DNA from 3 places in the Catenibacterium sp. RTP21428st1_D7_RTP21428_210409 genome. Region 1 is predicted to be linked to each of the others. Evidence: riboswitches for the same ligand, from Rfam matches in the RefSeq annotation. Region 1 holds a riboswitch; each other region holds the start of a gene.
The links. A riboswitch is a leader RNA that binds a small molecule or an ion and turns the genes downstream of it on or off. The one in region 1 is predicted to bind thiamine pyrophosphate.
Positions count from the first base shown of each region.

Region 2: another riboswitch for thiamine pyrophosphate. It lies ahead of ABUA27_RS03365 (energy-coupled thiamine transporter ThiT); the one in region 1 lies ahead of thiC (phosphomethylpyrimidine synthase ThiC).
Region 3: another riboswitch for thiamine pyrophosphate. It lies ahead of thiM (hydroxyethylthiazole kinase); the one in region 1 lies ahead of thiC (phosphomethylpyrimidine synthase ThiC).

Region 1 is NZ_JBEHVX010000008.1:2,503-6,898, forward strand. Features, by position in the region: gene ABUA27_RS02235 (6-phospho-beta-glucosidase) at 1-1,019, opposite strand, end outside; gene ABUA27_RS02240 (hypothetical protein) at 1,316-1,474, opposite strand; TPP riboswitch at 1,771-1,880, shown strand; gene thiC (phosphomethylpyrimidine synthase ThiC) at 1,928-3,235, shown strand; gene ABUA27_RS02250 (glycoside hydrolase family 1 protein) at 3,279-4,396, opposite strand, start outside.
Region 2 is NZ_JBEHVX010000012.1:33,191-37,586, reverse strand. Features, by position in the region: gene ABUA27_RS03370 (acetate/propionate family kinase) at 164-1,354, opposite strand; TPP riboswitch at 1,454-1,555, shown strand; gene ABUA27_RS03365 (energy-coupled thiamine transporter ThiT) at 1,601-2,146, shown strand; gene ABUA27_RS03360 (flavodoxin family protein) at 2,233-2,757, opposite strand; gene ABUA27_RS03355 (AzlD domain-containing protein) at 2,783-3,088, opposite strand; gene ABUA27_RS03350 (hypothetical protein) at 3,085-3,288, opposite strand; gene ABUA27_RS03345 (hypothetical protein) at 3,325-3,849, opposite strand; gene glmS (glutamine--fructose-6-phosphate transaminase (isomerizing)) at 4,200-4,396, shown strand, end outside.
Region 3 is NZ_JBEHVX010000024.1:9,655-14,050, reverse strand. Features, by position in the region: gene ABUA27_RS05310 (MarR family transcriptional regulator) at 1-384, opposite strand, end outside; gene thiD (bifunctional hydroxymethylpyrimidine kinase/phosphomethylpyrimidine kinase) at 644-2,062, opposite strand; gene thiM (hydroxyethylthiazole kinase) at 2,049-2,849, opposite strand; TPP riboswitch at 2,883-2,983, opposite strand; tRNA gene ABUA27_RS05295 (tRNA-Leu) at 3,230-3,312, opposite strand; tRNA gene ABUA27_RS05290 (tRNA-Lys) at 3,320-3,395, opposite strand; tRNA gene ABUA27_RS05285 (tRNA-Thr) at 3,401-3,476, opposite strand; tRNA gene ABUA27_RS05280 (tRNA-Val) at 3,484-3,559, opposite strand; tRNA gene ABUA27_RS05275 (tRNA-Glu) at 3,565-3,640, opposite strand; tRNA gene ABUA27_RS05270 (tRNA-Asn) at 3,643-3,717, opposite strand; gene ABUA27_RS05265 (phenylpyruvate tautomerase MIF-related protein) at 3,856-4,197, opposite strand; partial or broken gene ABUA27_RS05260 (HAD family hydrolase) at 4,273-4,396, opposite strand, start outside.

The DNA.
Region 1 (4,396 bases):
TTTAAGTATTCATTTCTTACAAAGTCTTCACTACAGTAATCAAATGTCTTTTCATTACGTCCCTGATACTTAGTTGCAAATGACATGTAATAAGAGAATCCAATGTAATCTACTTTACCTTCACTTAAGATTTTCTTATCCTCTTCAGTAATGAAATCATATCCTTTTCTTTCAAACTTCTTTAAGATATAGTTTGGATAATGTCCTCTTGCATGTACATCAGTATACCAATATTTCTGATGCATAGCACCTAAGGCATTCATCATATCTTCTGGTTTTGGAGAAGCTGGATAAACACCATTCATACCAATCATACAGCCAACCTTTAAGTCAGGATTGATTTCATGAGCTGCCTTAACTGCAAGTGCTGAAGCGACTAATTCATGATGTGCTGATAAATACATTAAATACTCAGCATCATCACCTTCTTTTAATAATACAGCACCTTCCTGGATTAAGTTATGCTGAGTCGGATCAGCCTGGTTATTGATTTCATTGAATGTCATCCAGTATTTTACTTTATGCTGATATCTTTCAAAACATACCTTTGCGAACTTCACAAACATATCAATGGCTTTACGATTTCTAAATCCTCCATATTCTTTTGCGAGTGCCCAAGGTAATTCAAAATGTGATAATGTAATGACTGGTTCAATACCATATTTTAATAATTCATCAAATACATCATCATAGAACTTTAAACCTTCCTCATTAGGTGTTTCTTCATCTCCTCTTGGGAAGATTCTTGTCCAGGCAATAGAAGTTCTAAATGCCTTGAATCCCATTTCAGCAAGTAATGCGATATCTTCCTTATAATGATGATAGAAGTCTACACCTACATGGTTTGGATAATCTTCTCCAGGAAGAACACCATCTGTTAAACGTCTAGGTGCTCCTGTTACGTTATCTCCCGCTGTTTCTACATCTGTACAGCTGATTCCTTTTCCGCCTTCCTGCCAGGCACCTTCACACTGATGAGCAGCTACTGCGCCACCCCATAAAAAGTCGTCTCTAAACATTGTCTTATCTCCTTTTCTCTTTCTAATAATTATAAATAGAAATGAAAGTAATTTCTATAATTTTCAGAAATAGAGATCAAACTTTCGTAAAAATGTTTCATCTTTACATTATCAGTTCATCAATCCAATAAATAAGTGATATTTTGTTGACAGGATAGTCACAAGATAACACGAAATACTTCTAACAAAAAAATCTATAAACCTATTAACAAGATTTATAGAGCTAATGATATCACTAATACAGTTGGCGACTTCGTCAATACATAAATACGACAAAAAAAAGAAAGTATGAGCATTTATTTATTACTTTCATCTTCCATAATATAAAACAATTTATCGTCTAATTCTTCAGTTGCATATCCTAACTCATTTGGTTCACCATTCTCATAAAATCCATATTCGAGATTCTTATCTAATACATAATTACGTATCTGGTTAAGTTCTGCCTCTTCCAACTCTCTATTTGCGTTAATATATATTCAATCACTTTCTCTTTAGAATATCCATCTTCCGGATTCAAATCTTTCATCAACAATAGTTTATTCAATAATTTGAGATCATCTTCTGGTAATTTATACATTGTTTTCCTCCATATACCAACTTTTCTCTTTATTATTTTATCATAGTTTATAATTTTGAGGATGTTTTCGTTATTACACTATTCGTTTAAAATTTCACAATAATTTTGTAACATTTTTCAATGAAAGCGTTGCATTTTATTTATATAAGATGTAATATACCACTATCAACCAAATAAAAAAAGGGGAGCTGCCGCGACGGCTGAGAAGAAATACGATCGGATTTCGACCCATAAAACCTGATACGGATAATGCCGGCGTAGGAATTTTGTTTTTTTAGGTATACATGCTCAGGTATACCTTTTTTTATTATTTAAAAGGAGAAATTGTATGAGTTACACAACACAAATGGATGCAGCAAGACAGGGTATTATTACACCTGAAATGGAAATTGTAGCTGCAAAAGAATCTATGGATGTAGAAGTGTTACGTGAACATATTGCGAAAGGACATGCTATTATTCCATGTAATAAGAATCATACTTCTATTGATCCGAGTGGTATTGGTTCAATGTTGAAGACTAAGATCAATGTGAACCTAGGTATTTCTAGAGACTGTAAAGACATGGATGTAGAAATTGAAAAAGTGAATAATGCAGTAAAGATGGGTGCTGAATCCATCATGGACTTAAGCTCTTATGGTGATACACGTACTTTTAGAAAGAGATTAACTAAAGAATGTCCTGCTATTATTGGTACAGTCCCTATTTATGATGCTGTTGTTTATTATCATAAAGCTTTAAAAGATATTACCGCAAAAGAATGGTTAGATATTGTAAGAATGCATGCAGAAGATGGTGTGGATTTCATGACTATTCATTGTGGAATCAATAGAGCTATGTATGAACGTTTTAAGAATAATAAGCGTTTAATGAATATTGTTTCTCGTGGTGGCTCTATTATGTTTGCCTGGATGGCTATGACTGGAGAAGAAAATCCATTTTATGAACATTATGATGAAGTATTAGATATCTGCCGTGAATATGATATTACTATGAGCTTAGGTGATGCATGTCGTGCTGGATGTTTGGCTGATGCAACTGATGTGGCTCAGATTGGTGAGTTAGTGACTTTAGGAGAATTAACACAGCGTGCATGGGATAAAGATGTACAGGTGATGATTGAAGGTCCTGGTCATATGCCTTTAAATCAGATTGCCGCTAATATGGAAATACAGAAGACAATCTGTAAAGGTGCACCTTTCTACGTATTAGGCCCTTTAGTTACTGATATTGCCCCTGGTTATGATCATATTACTGCTGCCATCGGTGGTGCTATTGCAGCCACTTATGGTGCATCATTCTTATGTTATGTGACTCCTGCAGAACATCTTCGTCTGCCTAATCTAGATGATGTTAAAGAAGGTATTATTGCATCTAAGATTGCAGCACATGCAGCAGATATAGCGAAGGGTATTCCTGGTGCCATGGAATTAGATAATAAAATGGCATGTGCAAGAAAGAAGCTGGACTGGGAAGAAACATTCAAGTATTCTATTGATCCAGAAAAAGCAAGACGTTATCGTGCTGAAGCAGCACCTGAAAAAGAAGATACATGTTCTATGTGTGGTAACTTCTGTGCCGTTAAGAATATGAACCGTATTCTTGATGGTGAGATTGTAAATATCTTTGATGAATAAGAAAAAAGGCGTAACTCGTATATATGAGTTACGTCTTTTTGTATTAGTCTAAATCAGCACCATTAGATTCGCAGACTTTCTTATACCAGAAGAATGAATCTTTCTTGCTTCTAGAGAAGTCCCCAGTTCCATCATCATGTCTATCTACATAGATGAAACCATAACGTTTCGCATACTGTCCAGTACCTGCAGATACTAAGTCGATTGGTCCCCAAGTTGTATAACCGATTAGTGGTACACCATCTTCGATAGCTTCATCCATTGCTTTAATATGATCTCTGAAGTAATCAATTCTATAAGTATCGTGTACAGAACCATCTTCTTCTACCTTATCGAATGCTCCAAAACCATTTTCTACAACCATTAATGGTGTATGAGGATAACGGTCATGTAGGATATTTAATGTATATCTTAATCCATCCGGGTCAATCTGCCATCCCCAGTCAGAAGCCTTTAAGTAAGGGTTCTTAGCACCTGTTGCAAGGTTACCATTTGTCTTTTCAGCATTTTCATCAACTGTTACACAGTTAGACATATAGTAAGAGAATGTATAGAAGTCAATAACACCTTCTTTAATGATCCTCTTATCTTCTTCAGTAATAAATGAAGTATCAATGCCATGATCCTTGAAATATCTGAACATATATGTTGGATATTCACCACGAACCTGTACATCACCACAGAAGTTATTCTTAAAGTTATCTTCATTAAATGCTGCAAGAATATCTTTTGGATTTGGTGTTAATGGATATAAAGTTGTATGAGCAATCATGTTACCAATCATGAAATCAGGATTGATCTTATGACCTTCTGTTACAACTAATGCACTTGCAACAAACTGATTATGTAATGCTTCAAATGTTTTCTGAGGGTTAGATTTTAATTTGTTTAGTGGAATACGTTCATCAGAGTTTACATCTTCTGGATCCATGATACCTAAACCATAAAGGTCACCTAATCCACCTTCACCCATACATGCGATATTGATTTCGTTGAATGTTAACCAGTATTTAACCTTATCCTTATAACGCTTCATACAAGTAGTTGCATACTTAACAAACATATCAATCACTCTTCTATCAGAGAAACCATTGTATTTAGTTACAATGTTCCAAGGAATTTCATAATGACATAAAGTAACTAAAGGTTCAATATTGTGTT
Region 2 (4,396 bases), on a different contig from region 1:
TCATAAACTTTTGACTCTACCCAACCTATCGAATATCATAGCAAAAAACAGGTGAAATGTACATAAACCTCACCTGTTTTTTCCTAAATAAAGCCTTTTTAAGTTATTGTTTTGTTTTTGTATTAAAAAAATGAGCATCGCCTTAAAGCGATGCTCACTTATTTTATAAGTTTAATAATTCTTTTGTATCTCTTGCAATCACTAATTCTTCATCAGTTGGTACTACGAATACCTTGATCTTAGATTCAGGTGCAGAAATTAATCTTTCACCATGACCTTCTACATTAGCCTTATCATCTAATACGATGCCTAATGCTTCTTTTATTAGATTAATAATTGCTTCTCTTGCGATAAAGCTGTTTTCACCAATACCTGCTGTGAATGAAATTGCATCAACATGTCCAAGTTCTACAAAATAAGAACCAATATAATCAGCAACACGTTTTCTAAACATGTTAAAAGCTAATTCGGCTCTTTGGTTACCAGCATCTTTTGCATCAATGATATCTCTCATATCACCAGACACTCCAGATACACCTAATAAACCAGATTCCTTATTCAACATCTTGAATACAGTCTTCATATCATATCCAAGATTTTCAATTAAGTGGTCTACAACAGATGCATCAATATCACCAGAACGAGTTGCCATCATGACACCAGCAAGAGGTGTAAGACCCATTGAAGTATCAATAGATTTACCATCCTTTACAGCACAAAGTGAAGCACCTGCACCTAAATGACATACAATAATATTAGCATGCTCAGGGTTGCCTAATAATTCCTGAGTACGCTTTGATACATAGTAATGAGAAGTACCATGTGCACCATATTTTCTAACTTTGTTTTCTTCATAGAACTTATATGGGATTGGATAAACTGCATTTTCAGGCTTAATAGAGTGATGGAATGCTGTATCGAATACTACAACAGCACCTGCAGTAGGAATAGCTTCCTTAAATGCTTTGATACCAATAATATGTGCAGGGTTATGAAGTGGTGCAAGTGGTGATAATTCATCAATCTTAGCGATCACATCATCATCTACAACACAAGACCCATCAAAATAAGGACCACCTTGTACAACACGATGACCAATACCCTTGATTTCATCTAAATGTTCAACAATCTTCTTTTCAATTAATGTATCAAGTAATACTTGTACTGCTTCCTTGTGAGTAGGAACTGCAAAGACCTTCTTATCTTTAGTACCATTATACTTGATAGTGAAGATTGAATCTTCCATACCGATTCTTTCAATAATACCAGAAGTGATAACACTTTCAGTATTCATTTCAAATAACTGGAACTTCAATGAAGAACTTCCACAGTTAACTGCTAAAACTTTTGACATGCTTATATCCTCCTAAACACCCCTATTATAATCAGAAACCCCTAACATTTCTACTATAAATTTAGATTACGTGACAAAAAGAATGTTCTGTAATATAATCATTACTGCCAGGGGCGCATTTATTGCTGAGATAGGTGAAAGCCTTGTCCCTTAGCATCTGATCTGGGTAATACCAGCGTAGAGAGGCCGTACTTTTTTAGTGACTTCTTTGCGTCATCTTAGTCATTAGAAAGGGGAGATTTATAAATGAATAAGAAGACATTATCCACTAGAGCAATTGCTTATGTTGCGTTATTTATCGCTATGCAGTTAGTTCTAGAAGTACTATTTAAGGTGATTCCAGGACAGCCACAGGGTGGTTCTATTACTTTAAGTTTATTACCAATCGTACTTGCAAGCTATTTAATGGGTGCACAGTATGGAATTATTGTCGGTGTTGGTGCCACTGCTATGCAGTTTGTATTAGGTCTTGCTTTATATTATGGACCTTGGTCTGTTGTATTAGACTATCTTGTACCATTATCAGCACTTGGTATTGCAGGCTTTATTCCTAATTTTAAATCAGGCAAGACTGAAGTTTATACAGGTATTTTTGTAGGAATGATTCTTAAGTTCATTTCACATTTATTATCTGGTGCTGTATTATTTGCAAGCTATGCACCTAAGAACATGAACCCTTGGGTTTATTCATTCTTATACAACATTGGTTATAATGTAGGTACACTTATTTTAACTTATGTAGTATTTGCACTTATTTATCCAAAACTTCAGAAAGCATTTAAGGCTATTTAACAGTGGGAAACCACTGTTTTTTTCAATTAAAAAAGAACGTATAGTTTCTATACGTCCCTTCAGCAAACGGGAATTTGGTGTGTGCTTTATAAATTTTTTCCGATCCACTCAAGTTCGTTCATGGAATCCTTATTTTTTTCAAGTTCATCTCTGGCTGTTGCGTAATATGATTTTTTGAAAAGCATATCCCATGAAAGATATTTTGCCATACAGTCAAACTGCTTATCAATCAGCTCATACTGGATACTGCCTACGGGAGAACCACCTACAACAATTGTACCAACTTTTTTGTTTTTTAACTGCAATCCACGGCAGTAGCACTTATCAATGATAAGTTTCAATTGTGCTGACACTCCCCACCAATAAACTGGTGTAGCAAAAAGAATCATATCTGCGACAGCAATTTTATCAATTGCAGAATTTGTATCATCCTTATCGACGCATCCCTTAGAGCATTGACAGACACCACATCCCTTGCATGGTGCAATGTTGAGTTTGTCAGGTTCAATGATTTCAATTTTATTCTTTTCTGATGCTCCTTTTATAAATGCATTGATTGCTGCCAGCGTATTTCCTTTTCTGGCACTTCCATTAATGATTACAATTTTCATGCGTATATCCTCCAACTTCCGATTTTTAAATCGGAAACTGCACAATATAAGATGCAAGTATGGCTGCAACAGCCACAAATACAAGTCCTTTTCCCTTATAACTAAAAAATACTGCAACTAGAATACCTGCACATGATTCTACTAAGTTTGGTGTAGAGTTAAAGACACCTGGAAAAGTCAAAGCTCCTAATACTGCATAAGGCAAATAATAAAGAGCTGAATTAATAAACTTAGATGTAATCTTCTTTCTAAAGAAAGTAAGTGGTAGAAAACGAGGCAGATAAGTAAAGAGTGCCATCACCAAGACAGCTAGTATCTGATATCTTGTCATGCTTCATCCTCCCTTGGAAATAACCAGGCTCCCATACATGTCGCAATGAGTGTTGCACTAATAAGACGTACACCAGTACTCATGACATTAAATAATGGCACATAAGTAAAGGGTGTATGAACTCCAATAGAAAAGGCAACAGGGAAGTATCCTAATGCGATTGGAATACTTTTCTTCATTCCTTTCATTATTTCATTCATGTTTCATCACCACGAGTATCATAGCACAAATAGAACTTAAAATAAGTGTTCTATTATGAATTTTCTAATTTCTTCTTGATCATCACAGACGTTATAGAATGGTTTACGACAATCCAGTCTTTGAATATCTACTGTACGTAAATCAGTTAACTGCATTCTAGAATGCGTAATCATCCCATGGTCATCTAGGACTGTTAAGTCCTTTTCAAAGTGTGGATTGACTGGTGATGATTCTTTTTTTATGGATGTACAAGGTATAATTAACATCTTATAGCCTAAATCTTTTACAACATAACACCAATGCCCATCCATGAGTTCCTTAGCAAATCCCCTACCGATATTAAAATAAGCCATCTGATGTTCTTTTGGACGCTTATGGACGTGATAATAAGTATCCGATGGTGAACCATCCTTTACAAGTGAACAATAGAAATAAGATAACTGACTTGTTTGATGTAATAAAGAACGTGAATATTTCTCTGCATCATATAAGCCACTCTCATCTAACTTCTTTAAGTATTTCTTCATTTCTTCAATATTTCCTTCTAGATCTTCTTTCATATAAAAATCCCCTCCTACTTATATATATACTTTTAATTTTTTTATATTTCTCCCTAATTTATATATAAAATTATATATAGTTTTCATATTTTTAAAATGTCAACATTGTTGATTGATTTATCACATATCAAGCATATAATAGACACAGTTAAGATAAAGTGATATTAAAAATAGCGCCAGGACTTGTATAAGTTGACGAGGACTAGATTAATCGAACTATTCGGCGGATGGTCTAGAGGCATAGTACTGCCTAAGCGATGAACAAAAACATTGAGTGATCAATGAACAGATTTCATCAGGTACTCCTTTGTTTTAACGTTTTTATTCCACAAAACAAGGAGGACAAGATTATGTGTGGTATTACAGCTTATTGTGGCAATGGTGAAGCCCTACCTTTCTTAATGCAGGGACTCGCAAAATTAGAATATAGAGGATATGACTCTGCAGGTGTAACAGTATTAAATAATGTACTTACAACTGTAAAATGTAAAGGTCGTTTAAAGAACCTTGAAGAAAAGTTAAAGGATCACGAGATGACTGGTCATGT
Region 3 (4,396 bases), on a different contig from region 1:
TAATAACTGTGTTGAATAGACAAACTTGTCTTTAATCTTTTTTGGTTCCTTTTCATTTACAAGTAATGTACCAATAAAAGGAAGAAAAGTTTGTTTATCTGTTATGAAAGGAATGTGATTCTCAAGAAGACTCTTTCTTCTATAAAATGATATTGTCTTACTATATAATACGACAGGAACATCATCAATTACTCGAATTTTTTGTATTTGTTTTTTGAATGATGGAAGTGTTGGCAGTTCTTCTATCGGTATAATCACAATACAACGTATATTTTCTATATAAGCTGTATAGAATTGATAATTACTCACAATATAGAGAGGTAATATGCTTTTCTTATCCCAAGGTTCATATCTTATAGATAGGCCAAATATATTATCAATCATTGTATAGGTTCCTTTTAACTTAATTTATTTCATTTTAACTTTGCGAATGTTAATATGCAAGTTTTTGAGTTAAATAAAAAAATCCTCCAGATGATATATCTAGAGGATATTCATAAGATATGCCCACCTTCAAGTAATAGATATATAACTCGAAGAAGCAAAATAAATAATATGAGTATAAACCACGCTTTGAATTCTTTCATGCCCTTAACCTCTTAACAGAGATTATACCAGGCAGTTATGGAATTATTGTGTACTTTTAGATATTATGGCCATGATCCATAGGACCACTTCCCTGACCTAAATCTAACATAGCACCTATTGCACCAGAAAGATATGCTTTAGCATGTCTAACTGATTCTTCTAGTGTATAGCCTTTAGCCAAGTTGGATGCAATCGCACTTGATAAAGTACATCCTGTACCATGTGTATTACTGTTGTCTATTCTATGTCCTTTAAACCAAGTACCCTTTTCACCATTGTATAGGTAGTCATTGGCATCATTTAATTGATGTCCACCTTTGACTAATACAGCACAATGATATGTGTCATAAATCTTCTTAGCTGCTATTTCCATATCTTCTACAGTCTTAACTTCCATATCAGTGAGTACTTCTGTTTCTGGAATATTAGGAGTAATGACTTCAGCAATAGAAAGTAATTCTTCCTTTAATGTAGAGATAGCTTCATCACTAATAAGCTTTGCGCCACTTGTCGCAACCATGACTGGATCTACCACAATATGCTTCGCATCATAATGTTTCAACATTTCTACAATAGTATGAATAAGTGCTTTAGAAGACACCATACCAATCTTAACAGCTTCTGGATAGATATCATCAAATACAGCACGAATCTGGCTTTCTAAGAACTCTGGAGTAACATCCATAATATCTGTCACACCCGTTGTATTCTGGGCTGTGAGGGCTGTAATAGCGCTCATACCAAATACTTTATTAGCAAGCATTGTCTTTAAATCTGCTTGTATTCCTGCACCACCACTCGAGTCACTACCGGCAATAGTTAAACATGTATGCATTGTTTCATAAAGTGCATCCACACGCTTCTTTAAATCAATAGTAGCCTGTTTAATATTCTTCTGACCAAATAAAGCACTAATAACCGCAATACCATCAATACCTGTATCTTTAAGTAATAAGCAGTTATCATAACTGATTCCACCAATGGCTACCATTGGAAGATCCACTGTATCCGTCATTTCTTTTAAACGCTTGATACCTAATACTTCCGCATCATCTTTAGAAGATGTAGGGAAAATAGCCCCTATACCTAAATAGTCTGCACCTTGTTCTTTCGCAATTCTTGCTTCTTCTATAGTATGTGCACTTACACCAATGATCTTATCTGGTCCAAGTATTTCTCTTGCCTTCACGCATGCCATATCATCCTGACCCACATGAACACCATCTGCATCTATTTCCTTAGCAAGCATAACATTATCATTAATAATAAATGGTACATCAAATAAACGACATAGTTCTTTAATATTCTTTGCTTCTTCATAGAAAGAGGCTTCATCTAGGTCTTTTTCTCTTAGCTGAAGACAAGTTGCACCACCCATTAAAACATCTCTTACCTGCTCATATAGAGTCTGTTCTCCTGTCCAATGACGATCTGTCACAGCATAGAGTCTCAACATGTCATTATTGAACTTCATATTTACCACTCTTTTCTAGTTCTTCATCAGTCATATTGAATAATGCATCAATTAAATAAGTACGAAGTGTTGCATTACCTTCACCTTCTTTTAATTTAGATGCACCAATTTCACCCGCAATACCCATGGACATAACAGCTGCCGCAGCACTATCTACACTATTTTCTACTGTTAAGAAACAGCCTAAGATACCTGATAACATACATCCAGTACCAGTAATAGCACTCATTTCTTTACATCCATTATTGATCATATAGCACTTATTACCGTCAGTGACATAATCTATAGGACCAGTCACAATAATAATAGTATTGAGTTCTTTTGCGAATGCTTTGATATCGTCAATAAGATCCTGTGAGTTCTTCTGATCTTCTGCAGATGCATCAACACCTTTAGTATGACCTGTACCAGCCATTAAAGTCTTGATTTCTGAAACATTCCCTTTGATGGCATCAAAATGAATCTGAGCGAGTAGATCCTTACATGTATTAGTACGTAAATCAGTCGCACCTGCACCTACTGGATCTAATACAGTAATATGTTTACACGCATTAGATGCCTTACCTGCTTCAAACATAGAAGCAATTTTCACCTGATTGAGAGTCCCAATATTAATATTTAATGCATTACTGATAGAAGTCATCTGTGCCACTTCTGTGATCTCATCTGACATAATAGGACTGCCACCAATTGCAAGAATCGCATTGGCTACATCATTCACTGTTACATAGTTAGTGATGTTGTGTACTAATGGTTTTACTTCTCTTAATTTCTTAATGTAGTTCATATTCTTTTCCTCCATAAAAAAGAGCACGCTGAAAGAGGGTGCTCATAAAATTCCTACGTTGGCATTATCCAAATCAGGTTTCATGGTCAAGACTTATGTCTACTCTCAGCAAATTAGCTCCCATTTCAATTATAATAATATGTTAAAACATTCAGTTATGAAATACAAGGGATTTCATGACCATATACATATTTACTACTCTATTCTAGAGTATTATAATATACACATCATTCTGTTATAGCTTCCCAAAATATATGAGATACTAATGAGCTTCCCCTCATCAAATTCTCTTCTATAATGGAATGTAATCTACCATTTTGGTAGATTTTTTATTTTTAGGCATAAAAAAAACACCGATTACTCGGTGTCTGCATTCAGAATGGTGCGGGTGACAGGACTTGAACCTGCACGCCGAAGCACTAGATCCTAAGTCTAGCGTGTCTGCCAATTTCACCACACCCGCATCAAGATGGTGACTCGCAGGGGATTTGAACCCCTGACCCTCTGATTAAAAGTCAGATGCTCTGCCATCTGAGCTAGCGAGTCACTAATGGTGCCGACTAGAGGACTTGAACCCCCAACCTACTGATTACAAGTCAGTTGCTCTACCAGTTGAGCTAAGTCGGCAAAAAAATGGTGGAGGTTAACGGGCTCGAACCGCTGACCCTCTGCTTGTAAGGCAGATGCTCTCCCAACTGAGCTAAACCTCCATATATGGTGACCGGTACGGGATTCGAACCCGTGAATGCATGCGTGAAAGGCATGTGAGTTAACCGTTTCTCCAACCGGCCACTGGCGCTTGAAGAGGGATTTGAACCCCCGACCGATCGGTTAACAGCCGATTGCTCTACCGCTGAGCTATTCAAGCACTTCAGAATGCTTGTTTATATTACCATGCAGATACGCCTTTTGCAACCCTTTTTTTGAAAAAAATGCATTTTTTTGTGTAGTTTTATTATGTTTAGCCGTTTTAAGCCAAAAAAATAAGATTTTGCTAGGCAAAATCTTATTCGTAGATACCACCGTGACCCCATTTTTCAAATTCAGAGATAGTAACATACTGATTTGAAGCAGGAATCTTTGTAATTTTTACTAAAGCTTTAGTAAGTTCAGAGACAAACTGTTGTTTCTGTTCATCTGCATAATGACCTTTTAAGTACAATGTGATCATCATACAGTTCGCTTCCTGGCCTTTAAAATAAATAAGCTGATTGTCTTCAATATGAATCATGAATGTATCTACTGATTCACCAGGAAATACTGTGATTAACTTTCCTACAGTAGTTTTTAATTCAACTTCCTGAGAAAGAGTCAATGTCTTGTTTGTTCGTAATGCTAAATATGGCATAGTTCATTCTCCTTTACAATTCATGCTATACCATAGTATACAACTTTTTTTGATTTATTACTATATTTATGACTTTTATAATAAATTATGATCTAAACAGTAGTGATACACACCATCTTCTGCTACAGATAAACATATATCATCCGCAATAGCCTTCACATTATCTGTTGCATTCCCCATTGCAACTCCTGTTCCTACT